Regions from separate parts of the Salmonella sp. GDC200615 genome, predicted to be linked through region 2. Evidence: predicted binding sites of a transcription regulator. Region 2 holds the regulator's gene; each other region holds the start of a gene.
The links. Region 2 encodes LexA, which represses DNA repair genes until DNA is damaged. Its sites were predicted from a motif close to TNCTGTATGTACATACAGNA; they were not measured.
Positions count from the first base shown of each region.

Region 1 (5,040 bases), on a different replicon from region 2:
TGTCTCGTGAAGAATTACTTTCCGATTTCATCGTGTCGTCAATTATCCCGGGCGTTGATGTTATTCCCGCTTCCATTGACGATGCATTCCTTGCTGAAGGCTGGAAGGGATTGTGTGAGGAACATCTGCCAGGGCAAAATATTCATGCAGTGCTTAAAGAGAACATTATCGACAAGCTCCGGTATGACTACGACTTTATCTTCCTTGATAGTGGTCCTCACCTCGATGCGTTCCTGAAAAACTGCATCGGAGCGGCAGACCTGATGTTGACTCCACTTCCTCCGGCAACGGTTGATTTTCATTCTTCCCTGAAGTTTGTAGCCAGCCTTCCTGCGCTTATTGATTCGATCGAACAGGATGGACACACCTGCAATCTCATCGGGAATGTAGGTTTTATGTCCAAAATCCTGAACAAGTCTGATCACAAAATTTGCCATAGTCAGGCCAAAGAAGTATTCGGTGCCGATATGCTCGACATGGTTCTGCCGAGGCTGGATGGCTTCGAGCGATGCGGGGAGACTTTTGACACAGTTATTTCCGCAAATCCAGCAACCTATGATGGAAGCACCGAGGCGCTTAAAAGCGCAAAATCAGCAGCGGAAGACTTTGCGAAGGCCGTATTTGATCGCATTGAGTTCATTCGTACTAATGGAGGTATGTGATGTCGAATGAGAGAAGAAAAACTATTGGCAGACAGTTAAATACCCAGGCGTCAATGGTTGAGATGACTGACACCCAAAGAAGTCAGGTATTTACCCTAAAAACCGGCAGGAAGATAACGTTCAGGTTTGTTCGGGTACCTGCATCGGACGTTGAAAGTAAGACATTCGTAAACCAGGAAACCAATGGAAGAGATCAACTTGCTCTGACCAGGGAGTCCCTGAAATCTATTATCCAGACGATTAAGTTTCAGCAGTTCTTCCCCTGTATTGGCATTCAGCAAGGTGAAAGGATTGAGATACTGGATGGTTCAAGACGGCGAGCCTCAGCGATTTATATCCGTACAGGCCTTGATGTAATGGTTACCAATGAACTTTTATCAGATGATGAAGCTCGCCATCTGGCTAAAGATATCCAGACAGCTAAAGAGCATAACCTTCGGGAGATCGGCTTAAGATTGATGGCTCTGAAAGAGTCTGGATTCAATCAAAAGGAAATTGCTGAACTGGAGGGGTTATCCCAGGCTAAGGTCACCAGGGCACTGCAGGCGGCAGCAGTACCGCAAGAATTGATTTCTCTGTTCCCGGTTCAGTCTGAGCTGTCGTTTAGTGACTATAAAATTCTGTTAGAGGTTAATGAAAAACTCAGTGAAAAGGGTTTAACGTCTGAAGGGCTCATTCAGTCTGTCTCAGATCAGCATGATGCAATTTTGAGTGACTACGAGCGACCAGACGACGAACAGAAATCCAGTATACTGAAATTGATTTCTCAGGCCTCTCAGGCATTGATAGCTCCGCCTCCTAAGGAAAAGTCAGTAATTTCCGCACTCTGGACCTTTGAAGAAAAGGACAAGTTCGCGCGCAAGCGTGTGAAAGGGCGTACGCTAACTTATGAGTTTAGTCGTATGTCAAAAGTGGTTCAGGATGAACTGGACAAAGCTATCAACGAGGTCCTTGAGAGAAATTTGAGTCAATAATTTCGCCACGGCGATTTCACATCTAACTTATTGTAATTAAGTAGTTTATATTGAGAATTTCAAGGTGAAATCGCCACAATTTCAAGTCAATTTCGCTGCAGGAATATCTGCCCAACGTGTCGTATAAGCTGGCGAAAGTAGTTCCCTTTTCATCTGCCACTCGGGGGCAATCCCCCGACCGGCGAACCATATTTTCCCCTTGCCCGGATGGTTAATCCCATCCAGGACTTGCATCAGCTGCTCGCTCCGTTCCCGCGGCTGTACTTCATCAAACAAATTAAGCTGCGATACCCCGGTTGGCGTGAAATCGTTCAGCATACAGCCTGCCTTTGCGTAACGGTGACCATCCACCCAGATCCTGTCCAGAGCTCTGACGGCAGCGGCAATGATGTCCCGTGTATCCTGCGTGGGGATGAGCAGTTTTTCACTGGCCAGATTACCGTAGTAGGGCTCAGTTACGGCGAACGGCGATGTTTTCACAAACACGGCAATATGCCTGCAGAACTGCCGTTCCCCACGCAGCTTTTCGGCGGCACGTTCAGCGTGCTGACAGACTGCCTGCCTCATCGCTTCATAAGTCGTGACTCGTTCTCCAAAGCTTCTGCTGCAGACTATCTGCTGTTTGGGGGGCGGTGCTTCCTCCAGGGAAATACAGCTTTCTCCATTGAGTTCCCGGACCGTTCTCTCCAGAACCACATTAAAGTTTTTCCTGATGAACGTTGGATTCGCGCGGGCCAGCTGCAGTGCTGTGGTGATCCCCATTGTGTTCAGCTTCTTTGAGATCCTGCGGCCCACACCCCAGATTTCCTCCACCGGTTGCAGTGACAGCAGTTTCTCCGTTCGTTTCTGATTGTGTAACGTCAGGGCAAGCACGCCTCCGAACTGTGACCATTCTTTCGATGCCCATTGCGCGCTTTTAGCCAGCGTTTGGGTCGGTCCCATTCCGACGCCGATGGTCAGCCCTGTGCCGGAACGAACGTGCTCACGCAGCTGTCGGCCGAAATCCTCGAAATCGATGCAACTGTCTATACCGCGAATATCCAGAAACATCTCGTCAATGGAGTACTGTTCAACGCGTGGCGCCAGCTCTTCCAGGTGAACCATGACCCTGTTCGACATTGATGCGTAGAGGGCGTAATTACTGGAGAACGCGATAACCGGCTCCGGAAATTTCGCCGACCTCAGTTGAAACCACGGCACCCCCATTTTTATGCCCAGTTTTTTTGCTTCAGCGCTGCGCGCGATTACACAACCATCGTTGTTACTCAGGACCACCACAGACCTGTCACGCAAATCGGGGCGAAAGACCTTTTCGCAACTGGCATAGAACGAGTTGACGTCAGCCAAAGCGAACATCAGTCTGTGCTCCGGGTTTTGTGTATAAAAGCCGTCACCACCCCGAAAATCTGCAGTTCTTCCGGATAAAGCGTGGGGTAGGCCGGATTAATCGGCAGCAGGGCGATACGGGGCTTCAACTGCAGGCGCTTAACGGTGAACTCGCCATCTGTTTCCGCGATGACAATATCCCCCTGCATGGGTTTCTCAGCTTTGTCGACAACCATTAAATCGCCGGAATGCAGACCCATTTCTTTCATCGAATCCCCGATAGCCCTGACGAAGAATGTTGCAGCCGGACGCCGTATACAGTAGGCATTCAGATCCAGTTCCTCCTCCGTGTAATCGGCGGCCGGCGACGGAAACCCCGCCGGGCAACGTTCGGTGAACAGCGGGGCAGTGGACTGTACCGGCTCCTGTTCGGGTGCTACAAGCAGTAACATGGCATACCTCTTAAAATACCTGTTTTTATATACAGCATTATTTAAGATATTTTCTGTCCTGCAAGTGAAATTTTACTGTTTCCCCTCAGATAACTGTTCTGCCTGGAAAAACAGATGTCAGGTTATCCACAGAATCAGTTAATAACCCTGTGGAGGAGCAACGCAGAACTGTTGGTATGTCATCTGTCCTCCTCTGGTGTTTCCCTTCAGCTCCTGTTGTCACCCCGGCCATTCCTGCACACCTGATGCTGACTGCCACCCGCTGCCAGTGTGCCGCGTCCGGCCTGTCACGGGACGGGCGCTGGCGTCGTTGTGATTGTACTCCATACCCTCGCCAGTTTAAGGGCGCCCTTCAAGCCGCTTTCGCGGCATAAGCTCGCCGACGATGAGAATTGTCGGCTCGTTATTCCACGGTCGGCGTTGACCCGTTACCGGACGCGACGAACAGGCAGCGTGCGGCAGGGAACGGTATCGCGGTGATGCCTCCTGCCGGATGTTGAGGAAAATCTTATGTTCAGAGTGACCTGTATCGACCTGGAAAATGGCGAGTTTGCGCTTTATATCAACGGACATTATCTGTCCAGTGAAGACGGCAGCGGCGAGAAGCTGTACCTGGGGGATATTCTGGAACGTTTATCCCGTCTGCCTGGTGTGACCACGGAAACCGTGGAGCGACCAGTACCAGACAGTGATGAGTGGAGCTGGAACGATGTGGCAGACAGTGTTTTTCCGGCCTGTATCACGCTGTCCCGCAATATGACAGTCGCTGCGTTTAAACAGCGTCTTTCCCGGTTTCCTGATGATGCGCTGTGCTGCGGTACGTTCTGGCTGGCCAGTGATTTTCTGGCGCTGGACAGTTCGCTCACGGAAGACGATATCGATGCGGCGATGGAGCTGGCACAGCACTGCCATGATGCGAATGACGGGTTCAACTGGAGCCATCTGCAATGGGCAATCGATGAGGTGAAGCGCGGTGGATAATAATTCAAACATTAATGATACCTGGCTTGTTGGCCTGAGTGTCGACGTCAATGGCACTGAAATGATGGTGCATTACCTGGTTTCCGCGACTGACCTGGAGCATGCCGAAGCGGGTGTTCTGCAAATGGGGCGCACCTGGTGGCCATCGTTGAAACGCGAGGATGACCGGCATCGGTGGGAATATGAAACAGGCGTGGTCTGGTTTAACAGCATCATTCTGCTCGATGACGTGGAAAACAGTATCCTGCGTGGTCTGAAGTTCCTCGATGCGTGGACAGTGACCGGCTCAACGGATGCGCCGGTACTGCGCGATGAGTGGGGGAATGACTGGCGGGATATCACCCGCTGATAATCTGCCGGGCAGTACGTCTGCCTGGTACTTCCTGAATGAATAATGATGTCGCGCAGCTCCTCTTTTTTCGGCGCCAGCGCCGGCGGCGCGGGAGCAACGCTGCCTGTGGTCAGTATCCCGCGTCCGGCCGGGCACGGGACGGGCGATTTTTCTGCTCCTGCCGGGCGCTGTCGCTATTATGCGCCCGGCACTCGCCTTCTGATGAACGCCCTTCAAGCCGCTTTCGCGGCATAAACTCACCGACGGTGAGGACTGTCGGCTCGTTATTCCACGGTCGGCCTGACCCGTTACCG
Region 1 covers NZ_CP192248.1:68,674-73,713, reverse strand. The annotation lists gene ACQ29O_RS23095 (AAA family ATPase) at 1-662, shown strand, start outside; gene ACQ29O_RS23090 (ParB family protein) at 662-1,636, shown strand; gene ACQ29O_RS23085 (Y-family DNA polymerase) at 1,718-2,992, opposite strand; gene umuD (translesion error-prone DNA polymerase V autoproteolytic subunit) at 2,992-3,414, opposite strand; gene ACQ29O_RS23075 (hypothetical protein) at 3,925-4,395, shown strand; gene ACQ29O_RS23070 (hypothetical protein) at 4,388-4,744, shown strand; gene ACQ29O_RS23065 (hypothetical protein) at 4,682-4,963, opposite strand.
Region 1: umuD (translesion error-prone DNA polymerase V autoproteolytic subunit) is a predicted target of LexA. The motif match lies at 3,432-3,451, and genes of this name have one in related genera.

Region 2 (5,040 bases):
GGGAAAACATATTACCAGCGATAGTTGTTACGGGTTTCCCAGTCAACAACCTCTTTTTCCGCCTGATCTTTCTGGTAACCGTAACGCTCCTGGATTTTACCTACCAGTTGGTCGCGTTTACCTTCGATAACGGTCATATCGTCATCGGTCAGTTTGCCCCATTGTTCTTTCATTTTACCTTTAAACTGTTTCCAGTTACCGCCGGCTTCGTCTTTATTCATCATCTTGTCCTCATCATTCGGTTAGGAATAGCAGGTGTTATTCGCCCAAATGCACTGCAATTTCTGCTGGACGTGATAATAATTGTAGGCAGGAATTCGGCCTTCGGTTTTATATTCAGAATTTTTAACCGTCACGATCTGGCAAACCATGTACCCTCGCGCCAGTGACGACGCCAGATAAGGCTCAACGACAGACCGCGAAGCGCCAGGAACACGGTTAATGCCAGCCATAAACCATGATTTCCTAATACCGGCAGGGCGAAGAGCGTCAGCGCGAATCCTCCCGCGGCGACAGCCATGCTATTGCGCATTTCGGCAGCGCGCGTCGCGCCAATAAACATACCGTCGAGCAGATAGCACCATACGCCCACCAGCGGTAATACCACCTGCCAGATAAGATACCGATCCGCCAGTAGCTGTATTTGCGGCAATGAGGTCAGTAACGCGACAATATGTTCGCCTGCCAGGGCATAGACTGTGGAAAACAACAAGGCCACAATTCCTGACTGACGACACGCCGCTCGCCAGACGTCCAGTAGCTTGCTACCGTCACGCGCGCCGTAAGCCTGACCGGAGTGCGCCTCCACCGCATAAGCAAAACCGTCCAGCGCATAGGCCGTAAAGGTGAGTAAGGTCATCAGGACTGCATTTACCGCGATAATATCGCTGCCCAGCCGCGCGCCTGACACCGTGATTGCGCCAAAACAAAGCTGAAGGAGCAATGAGCGCAGCATGATATCGCGATTGAGCGCCAAAAGGCGGCGCACGTTGCCGCGCCAGGCCTGTTTTAGCATATCCAGCGACACACCGCGGAGATGGAGAACTTTACGTACCATCATGAGGCCGATCAGTAACGTGACATATTCTGCGATGACCGTCGCCAGGGCAGCACCCTGCACGTTCATATGAAGCCCCATCACCAGCCACAGGTCGAGCGCGATATTGAGGATATTGCCCACGACCAACAAGATAACCGGCGCCCGCGCATACTGAACGCCTAACAGCCAACCGAGCAGCACCAGATTCGCCAGTGACGCGGGAGCGCTTAGCCAACGAATTTCAAGGAAGCGTCTCGCTTGCACCAGGACAGCGTCGTTCCCGCCGACAATATGTAAAGCCAGCTCGATAAGCGGCGTGCGAAATAGCACAATCATCACGCCAGCGCCCAGCGCCAGTAATAACGGTTGAATGAGCGCCCGGGCTAACGCCTGCGGATTTTTGGCGCCAAATGCCTGCGCCGTTAGGCCGGTGGTGCTCATACGTAGAAATAGCAGCAGCATGAAAAGAAAGCTGGTGGCAGTCGCGCCCACCGCCACGCCGCCCAGGAAAACCGGGCTGTCCAGATGACCAATCACCGCCGTATCGACCAGCCCCAGCAAGGGGACGGTGATGTTAGAAAAAATCATCGGCAGCGCGAGATGCCAGAGAGCTTTATCAGAGGAGGTAAAAAGCGGCATGGAGAAAAGCCTGACAAGGAGTTAAACGAAACGAGCGCATTGCCGGATGGCAACGTAACGCCTTATCCGGCCTACAAATTAATCATCTCAGGAACTGCATTCCCGTAGGCCTGCTAAGCGCAGCGCCATCAGGCTGCACGATTGCCGGATGACGGCTTACAAGGAGATTAAAACGAGATTACAACCATTCCCCGTTGCGAATGACGCCTACCGCCAGCCCTTCAATCGTAAAGCTTTGTTCGCGCAGATCCACCACTATCGGTGTAAACTCGCTGTTTTCCGGCAGCAGCTCCACTTTATTGCCCTGCTTTTTCAGGCGTTTTACTGTCACTTCATCGTCAATGCGAGCGACAACCACCTGGCCATTACGGACGTCCTGCGTTTTATGTACCGCCAGCAAATCCCCATCCATAATACCGATATCTTTCATCGACATACCGCTCACGCGCAGCAGGAAATCGGCGCTGGGTTTGAACAGCGAAGGATCGACCTGGTAATGGCCTTCAATATGCTGCTGCGCCAGAAGCGGTTCACCCGCCGCGACACGCCCGACAAGCGGTAATCCGTCCTCTTCTTCCTGTAACAGACGGATACCTCGCGATGCGCCGGAAACGATTTCAAGCACCCCTTTGCGCGCCAGCGCTTTAAGGTGTTCTTCCGCAGCGTTTGGGGAACGGAACCCCAAACGCTGCGCGATTTCCGCACGCGTCGGTGGCATACCTGTCTGGCTGATGTGATCCCGGATGAGATCAAACACCTCTTGTTGCCTGGCCGTTAACGCTTTCATTCCGCCCCCTGGGTGTATATACAGTCATGCTGTGAGTATATACAGTTAAAGGTGATTTTGGAACCACAAACGGCGCAAAAAACAAGAGATTTATAAAATTTGGAACCTTTATCGAAAATGTGACCATAACAGGATGCCCCAGGTCATCAGGGCAACGAAAATAGACAGTAGCACCGCAGCCGATCCCATATCTTTCGCACGGCCGGAAAGCTCATGGTATTCAGAACCGATGCGGTCAACGACCGCTTCAATAGCGCTGTTGAGGATTTCAACAATCATGATAAGTAAAACGGAACCTATCAATAACACACGGGTAATCGCATCCACATCCAGCCAGCAGGCGATGATGACGCCCAGCAATACCGCGATACTTTCCTGGCGAAACGCCGCTTCGTGAGTCCATGCGGCGCGAAATCCTTTCCAGGAATATCCTGCCGCTTTGATAATTCTGGTGAATCCAGTGGTATTATTGGCCATCAAAAGAACCTTTTTACATTATTAACGTCAATGACATTATACGGTTGCCCTGCACGATTCGGACTGCCGTAACGCAGCGCGAAGTATGACGGGATACAACAGAAATTCGCTAAACTTTCTGATATCCTTGCACCGCATTTGCATTATTAACCAGAGGCTTTACATCGTTTATGTCCGGCTGGCCACGAATTTACTACAAATTACTGAATTTACCATTAAGCATACTGGTAAAAAGCAAGTCTATTCCGGCGGAACCCGCCCAGGAATTGGGGCTCGATACTTCTCGCCCCATTATGTATGTCTTGCCATACAACTCAAAAGCGGACTTACTGACGCTGCGGGCGCAATGTCTGGCGCACGATCTCCCGGATCCGCTGGAGCCGCTGGAGATCGACGGCGCGCTGTTGCCACGCTATGTATTTATTCACGGCGGACCGCGTGTCTTTACCTATTACACGCCAAAAGAAGAGTCGGTGAAACTTTTTCACGATTATCTCGATCTGCATCGGAGTAATCCGGCTTTGGACGTGCAGATGGTGCCCGTTTCCGTGATGTTTGGCCGCGCGCCGGGTCGTGAAAAGGGAGAAGATAACCCGCCTTTACGTATGCTGAACGGCGTACAGAAATTCTTTGCCATCTCCTGGCTGGGTCGCGATAGCTTTGTCCGATTCTCGCCGTCCGTCTCATTGCGTCGCATGGCTGATGAACACGGCACCGATAAAATCATCGCGCAGAAGCTGGCTCGCGTGGCGCGTATGCACTTTGCTCGCCAGCGCCTGGCGGCGGTTGGCCCACGCCTGCCCGCCCGTCAGGATCTGTTTAACAAACTGCTGGCCTCGAAAGCGATCGCCCGCGCGGTAGAAGACGAAGCGCGCAGTAAGAAAATCTCTCATGAAAAAGCGCAGCAAAACGCCATTGCGCTGATGGAAGAGATCGCGGCGAACTTCTCTTACGAGATGATTCGTTTGACCGACAGGATTTTGGGGTTTACCTGGAACCGACTGTACCAGGGGATTAACGTGCATAACGCCGAGCGCGTACGCCAACTGGCGCACGACGGGCATGAAATCGTCTATGTGCCCTGTCACCGCAGCCATATGGACTATTTGCTCCTTTCTTATGTGCTGTACCATCAGGGACTGGTTCCGCCGCACATTGCCGCAGGCATTAACCTTAATTTCTGGCCCGCTGGCCCGATTTTCCGTCGTCTGGGCGCGTTCTTTATTCGTCGCACCTTTAAGGGGAATAAACTCTATTCCACCGTCTTTCGCGAATACCTGGGCGAGCTGTTCAGCCGCGGTTACTCGGTTGAGTATTTTGTCGAAGGAGGACGTTCGCGTACCGGACGTTTGTTAGACCCGAAAACCGGCACCCTGTCGATGACTATCCAGGCGATGCTGCGCGGCGGTACCCGTCCAATTACGTTAGTGCCTATTTACATCGGCTATGAGCACGTCATGGAAGTGGGCACCTATGCGAAAGAACTGCGCGGCGCGACAAAAGAGAAAGAGAGCCTGCCGCAGATGCTGAAAGGCTTGAGCAAGCTGCGCAATCTGGGTCAGGGCTACGTTAACTTTGGCGAACCGATGCCGCTCATGACGTACCTGAACCAGCATGTGCCGGAGTGGCGCGAATCTATCGACCCTATAGAGGCCATACGCCCAGCCTGGCTGACGCCGACGGTAAATAGTATCGCCGCCGATCTGATGGTGCGTATTAACAACGCTGGCGCGGCAAACGCGATGAACCTGTGTTGTACCGCGCTGTTAGCGTCGCGTCAGCGCTCGCTCACCCGCGAGCAGCTCACCGAGCAGCTTGATTGCTATCTCGATCTGATGCGCAATGTCCCTTATTCCACAGACTCAACCGTTCCTGCCGCCAGCGCTGGCGAGCTCATCGCTCACGCGCTGCAGATGAATAAGTTTGAGGTCGAGAAAGACACCATTGGCGATATCATCATTCTGCCGCGCGAGCAGGCGGTGTTGATGACCTACTATCGTAACAATATCGCGCATATGTTGATTATGCCTTCGCTGATGGCGGCGATTATCACCCAGCATCGTCGCATTTCGCGTGATGCGTTGCAGCAGCATGTTGA
Region 2 covers NZ_CP192247.1:508,046-513,085, reverse strand. The annotation lists gene ACQ29O_RS02435 (CsbD family protein) at 12-221, opposite strand; gene ACQ29O_RS02430 (hypothetical protein) at 243-356, opposite strand; gene dinF (MATE family efflux transporter DinF) at 353-1,678, opposite strand; gene lexA (transcriptional repressor LexA) at 1,857-2,465, opposite strand; gene ACQ29O_RS02415 (diacylglycerol kinase) at 2,574-2,942, opposite strand; gene plsB (glycerol-3-phosphate 1-O-acyltransferase PlsB) at 3,113-5,040, shown strand, end outside.

Region 3 (5,040 bases), 1.5 Mb from region 2:
GCGCATTGATCAGACGGAAGGTGTGAATGCCGAACCCTTCCATCGTCCGATAACTGCGTGGAATGCCGCGATCCGACATTGCCCACATGACGTTGTGCAGCGTCTCAGGCTGTAAGGAAACATAGTCCCAGAAGGTGTCGTGCGCGCTCTGTCCTTGCGGAATGGCCCAATGTGGTTCGGGCTTAACGGCGTGCACAAAATCCGGAAACTTATGCGCATCCTGGATAAAAAAGATCGGCGTGTTATTACCGACGAGATCGAAAATTCCCTCTTCGGTATAAAATTTGGTCGCAAAACCGCGGATATCACGTACGGTATCAGCAGACCCCGCGCCGCCCTGTACTGTCGAAAAGCGAACAAAGACCGGGGTAATTTTCTGTGGATCGCACAGAAACGCGGCTTTCGTGATGTCGCTCAGGTCTTTATATGACTGAAAATAGCCGTACGCTGCTGATCCGCGGGCGTGAACGATCCTCTCCGGGATACGCTCATGGTCAAAGTGGGTAATTTTTTCGCGCAGGATAAAATCTTCCAACAGCGTAGGGCCACGGCTGCCGGCGCGAAGAGAATTTTGATCGTCGGCGATGCGCACGCCCTGATTGGTGGTCAGCGCATAATTTTCGCTGCCTTTACGAAAGGCGTCGAGGGCGGTGAGCTTATCATTCGCGGTCTCGGGCGCTTTTAAGCTGCCGGGGGCCGTTGGTTGCGCGCCCGGCGGCGTCGGTTCTGGCGTTGGGCGATGTGAACCGTCTGACGGCGCCAGGGAGTCCAGGCCGGGCTGTGATTCACGGGTATCATGCACGGGGGACTGATGGGGGGATTTCTCATTATGCGACATTGAACTCGTCTCCTGCTTTCATCACTGAAATGGGCGTGGTAGTAGTCAAAATCACTCTAACTATAGAACATTTCAGCAATTATGCCGGGGGAGAGCGGAACGGCAGACAAGGCTCAATAGGGAAATCGCACGCGCGGAACAGGACGTCGGGGGCGAAGATCGGCTAAAATAGTGTTTTTCTGATTTTTAGCCTTAGAGCCTATCCCAGTAGGCGTTATTGGCGCAGCCAGTTTGGACACGGACAGCGCGCAAAAACCGGAGCGTACACGTAGTACGTGAGGATTTTGAGCACTGCCCAGGACCAAAATGGCAAGTAAAATAGCCCTAATGGGATAGGCTCTTAGCCTCTTTTAGTGAAGCATTAATGATGAAACCTCTTCGCCAGCAAAATCGCCAGATTATTAGCTATATTCCGCGTGTTGAACCCGCGCCGCCGGAACATGCGATAAAAATGGATACGTTTCGCGACGTCTGGATACTGCGCGGTAAATATGTTGCCTTTGTTCTGACGGGGGAGTCATTTCAACGGTCGCCCGCCTTTAGCGTGCCAGAATCGGCGCAACGTTGGGCGAATCAGGTTCGCCAGGAAAACGAAATCGCTGACTAAGAAAAAAACAAAACGCCGGTACTGGAGACCGGCGTTTTTAGTGACAGACATTTTGAGTTGCCGATCGTCGTGTCTCAGACGATGTGAACTCCCGATAATGTATTATCGATGCGCCAGTTCAGCGTCTTCTTCGCTATCGAGAATGGTTTTATCGGTCTGCTTCAGCCACTGGCTGGTCAGCGTACCCGCGGTCATTGAGCCGCTCACGTTCAGTGCGGTACGGCCCATATCAATCAACGGTTCGACGGAGATTAACAGCGCGACCAGCGTGACCGGTAAGCCCATGGCAGGCAGCACAATCAGCGCGGCGAAGGTCGCGCCGCCGCCAACGCCGGCAACACCCGCCGAACTTACGGTAACGATACCCACCAGCGTGGCTATCCATACGGGGTCTAAGGGGTTGATGCCGACCGTCGGCGCAACCATTACCGCTAACATTGCAGGATAAAGACCGGCACAACCGTTTTGGCCGATGGTCGCGCCAAAAGAGGCAGCAAAGCTGGCGATGGACTCCGGCACGCCCAGGCGGCGGGTTTGCGCTTCGACATTAAGTGGAATGGAGGCGGCGCTGGAGCGGCTGGTAAAGGCAAATGTCAGCACCGGCCACACCTTGCGGAAATATTTCAGCGGGCTAATCCCGTTCACGCCCAATAGTATGCCGTGAACCACAAACATTATCGCCAGACCAAGATATGACGCTACCACGAAGCTTCCAAGCTTAATGATGTCCTGCAGATTAGAGCCGGCAACCACTTTCGTCATCAGCGCCAGTACGCCGTAAGGCGTAAGTTGCATTACCAGACGCACCAGCTTCATCACCCAGCTTTGCAGGGTATCGATAGCAACAAGCACACGCTCGCCTTTTGGCGCATCATCTTTCAGCAGTTTAAGCGCGGCCACGCCCAGGAATGCGGCGAAAATCACCACGCTGATAATAGACGTAGGATTTGCGCCAGTCAGATCCGCAAACGGATTTTTCGGTACAAAAGACAGCACCAGTTGCGGCACGCTGAGATCGGCCACTTCGCCGACATAGCTCGTCTCAATGGCATTCAGACGCGCGGTTTCCGCGCCGCCCTGAACCAGACCTTCCGCCGTCAGTCCGAACAGATTGGTGACCAGCACGCCCACCAGCGCTGCGATAAGGGTAGTAAACAGCAGCGTGCCGATAGTCAGAAAACTGATTTTCCCCAATTGAGAGGCGTTATGCAGTCGTGCCACGGCGCTTAAAATAGAGGCGAATACCAGCGGCATCACAATCATTTGTAGCAATTGCACATAGCCGTTGCCGACAATATTGAACCACTGAATGGAGTCTTTTAACACCTGACTGTCAGCGCCATAAATGGTGTGCAGGGCCAGACCAAAGACCACGCCCATCACAAGGCCGACAAGCACTTTTTTAGCCAGACTCCACTGTTTATGACGGGCCTGCGCCAGTACAAACAGCAGAATGACGAACACCGCAATGTTCGCAATTAATGGAAAATTCATCCCCGTTCTCCTGATTTTTTTATTATGAAGCGCTGTGTTTTAGCGATTCTGTTCGCGCAAGATTAGCAGAACTGTGAGCTGGCTCTTATATTCAAATGGAATGGTTTATACCAAAAATGATTTTGGCGTTGATTTACTAATCAATCTGGTGATTTATAAAACGATTGAACTGCATTTGCAGGATAGTAATCATCTGCGAAGACCAGCGTATGACGTTGTTTTCCGGCATGGACTGTGGCATCCACACCGCCCAGGCAAACAACGCCATGCATAAAAATCGCTCCAGTTGATTGCCTTTGCGCGGCGCCAGAATAGGCAGGCGGAAACGCCAGCGGCACGGCCACAGTAAGGGAACGCCTGCGGGGGTGAGCATATCCGCGACGATATGGCTTAAATAGCCAAGTACCATGCCTTGCAGCGCATCCGCCGGGATAATCCACGTATCCGGTACCTTGAGATAAAAGGTCGCCAGTAGGGCAAAGACCGCCAGCAGACTATGGGTAAACCCCCGGTGACCGAACGCGCGGGCGATCGGTTTCGATACCCATTTCAGGCGCTGACCAAGAAAAGATTTGGGGTGGTCGATATCCGGCAGCAGACAGGTCAAAATAGCCGAAGGAATAATATGCCACCAGTCGCCGTGCGCAAGGACGGGCGTTAACTCGGCATTCTTGGCGAAAACCGCGCTGGCTATAGAAAAAAGAAGATGTCCTTCCGCCGTCATGATAAAACCCATTAAACTGTCAATTCATACAGTATAGGGTTTTTATACAGTAGGCGGAAGTGGTGACGTTGTAACTCTTTGTCTCTGTCAAAGCCGCTTGCCGTCTGGCTCAGCGGCTAATTGCCCGTTGACTTTGTTTCGGAAACATCTTAACCGAGTAGATGCGCCGCCGTCAGCTCTGTCAGTGAGTTAAGTTTGACATTCGCCAGCGCAAAGCGCGGATCAGGCTGGTTTTCTTCTGCTGGCACCACAATGGCGTGCATTCGCGCCGCCTTTGCCGCGATTAGACCATTCACCGAATCCTCCAGCGCCACGCAGGTTAATGGATCAACACCTAATTTGGCCGCACAATCCAGATAGACCTGCGGATGCGGTTTGCTGTAGGGCAATTTTTCCGCAGAGGCCAGCGCGTCAAAACTGTCGCGCAGTTCAAACATGGTGAGCACTTTTTCCAGCATATGCAGCGGCGATGCCGAGGCAAGCCCCACTAATAGCCCCTGCGCTTTACACAGCGCCACGGCCTCGCGCACACCCGGTAAAAGAGGGCGCGTCTCTTCGATAAGCGTAATCGCGCGGGCAATAACACGGTTTGTCACTTCCTGGCGATCGGGGCCGTTCCACGGTTGCTGCGCAAACCAGAGATCGACAACCATATCAATGCGTAGCCCAAGCGTGTCTGGCAGTTCATGGCGCCGAGTAATATCTACGCCTAAACTTGCCATCACGTCCAGTTCAGCGCGATCCCAGAGCGGTTCGGAATCGATCAGTAGTCCATCCATATCGAAAATTGCAGCAAGAATTTGACGTGGGGTTGACATCACAACCTCTCCTGTTGAGATTAAAAAATAACGAATTAAGCGTTCATTATGACCATGTTCTTAGTATATCGCCCTTAAAGATCAGGCGAAAACGGGAATCAACAGGTAGACTTAGGCCAAAACGACGCGTCTTTATCAAGGGGAACTCATGACGTATCAACAAGCTGGACGCATTGCAATCCTAAAAAGAGTTGTTGGGTGGGTTATTTTTATTCCGGCACTGCTTTCCACGCTCATCTCAGTCCTTAAATTTATGTATGCGCACAGTGAAAAGCAGGAGGGGATAAATGCGGTATTGCTGGATTTTACCCACGTAATGATAGACATGATGTGCGTGAATACGCCGTTTCTGAATGTTTTTTGGTACAACTCGCCGACGCCGAATTTTCAGGGAAGCCTGAATATCGGTTTCTGGCTCATTTTTATTCTGATTTTTGTCGGGTTGGCGATGCAGGATTCCGGCGCCAGAATGAGCCGCCAGTCACGTTTTTTGCGTGAAGGCGTGGAAGATCAGTTGATCCTGGAAAAAGCAAAAGGCGCGGAAGGGCTAACGCGTGAG
Region 3 covers NZ_CP192247.1:2,042,768-2,047,807, forward strand. The annotation lists gene katE (catalase HPII) at 1-838, opposite strand, end outside; gene cedA (cell division activator CedA) at 1,203-1,445, shown strand; gene tcyP (cystine/sulfocysteine:cation symporter) at 1,548-2,939, opposite strand; gene ACQ29O_RS09710 (metal-dependent hydrolase) at 3,076-3,675, opposite strand; gene hxpB (hexitol phosphatase HxpB) at 3,813-4,481, opposite strand; gene ACQ29O_RS09720 (YniB family protein) at 4,630-5,040, shown strand, end outside.
Region 3: ACQ29O_RS09710 (metal-dependent hydrolase) is a predicted target of LexA. The motif match lies at 3,678-3,697, and genes of this name have one in related genera.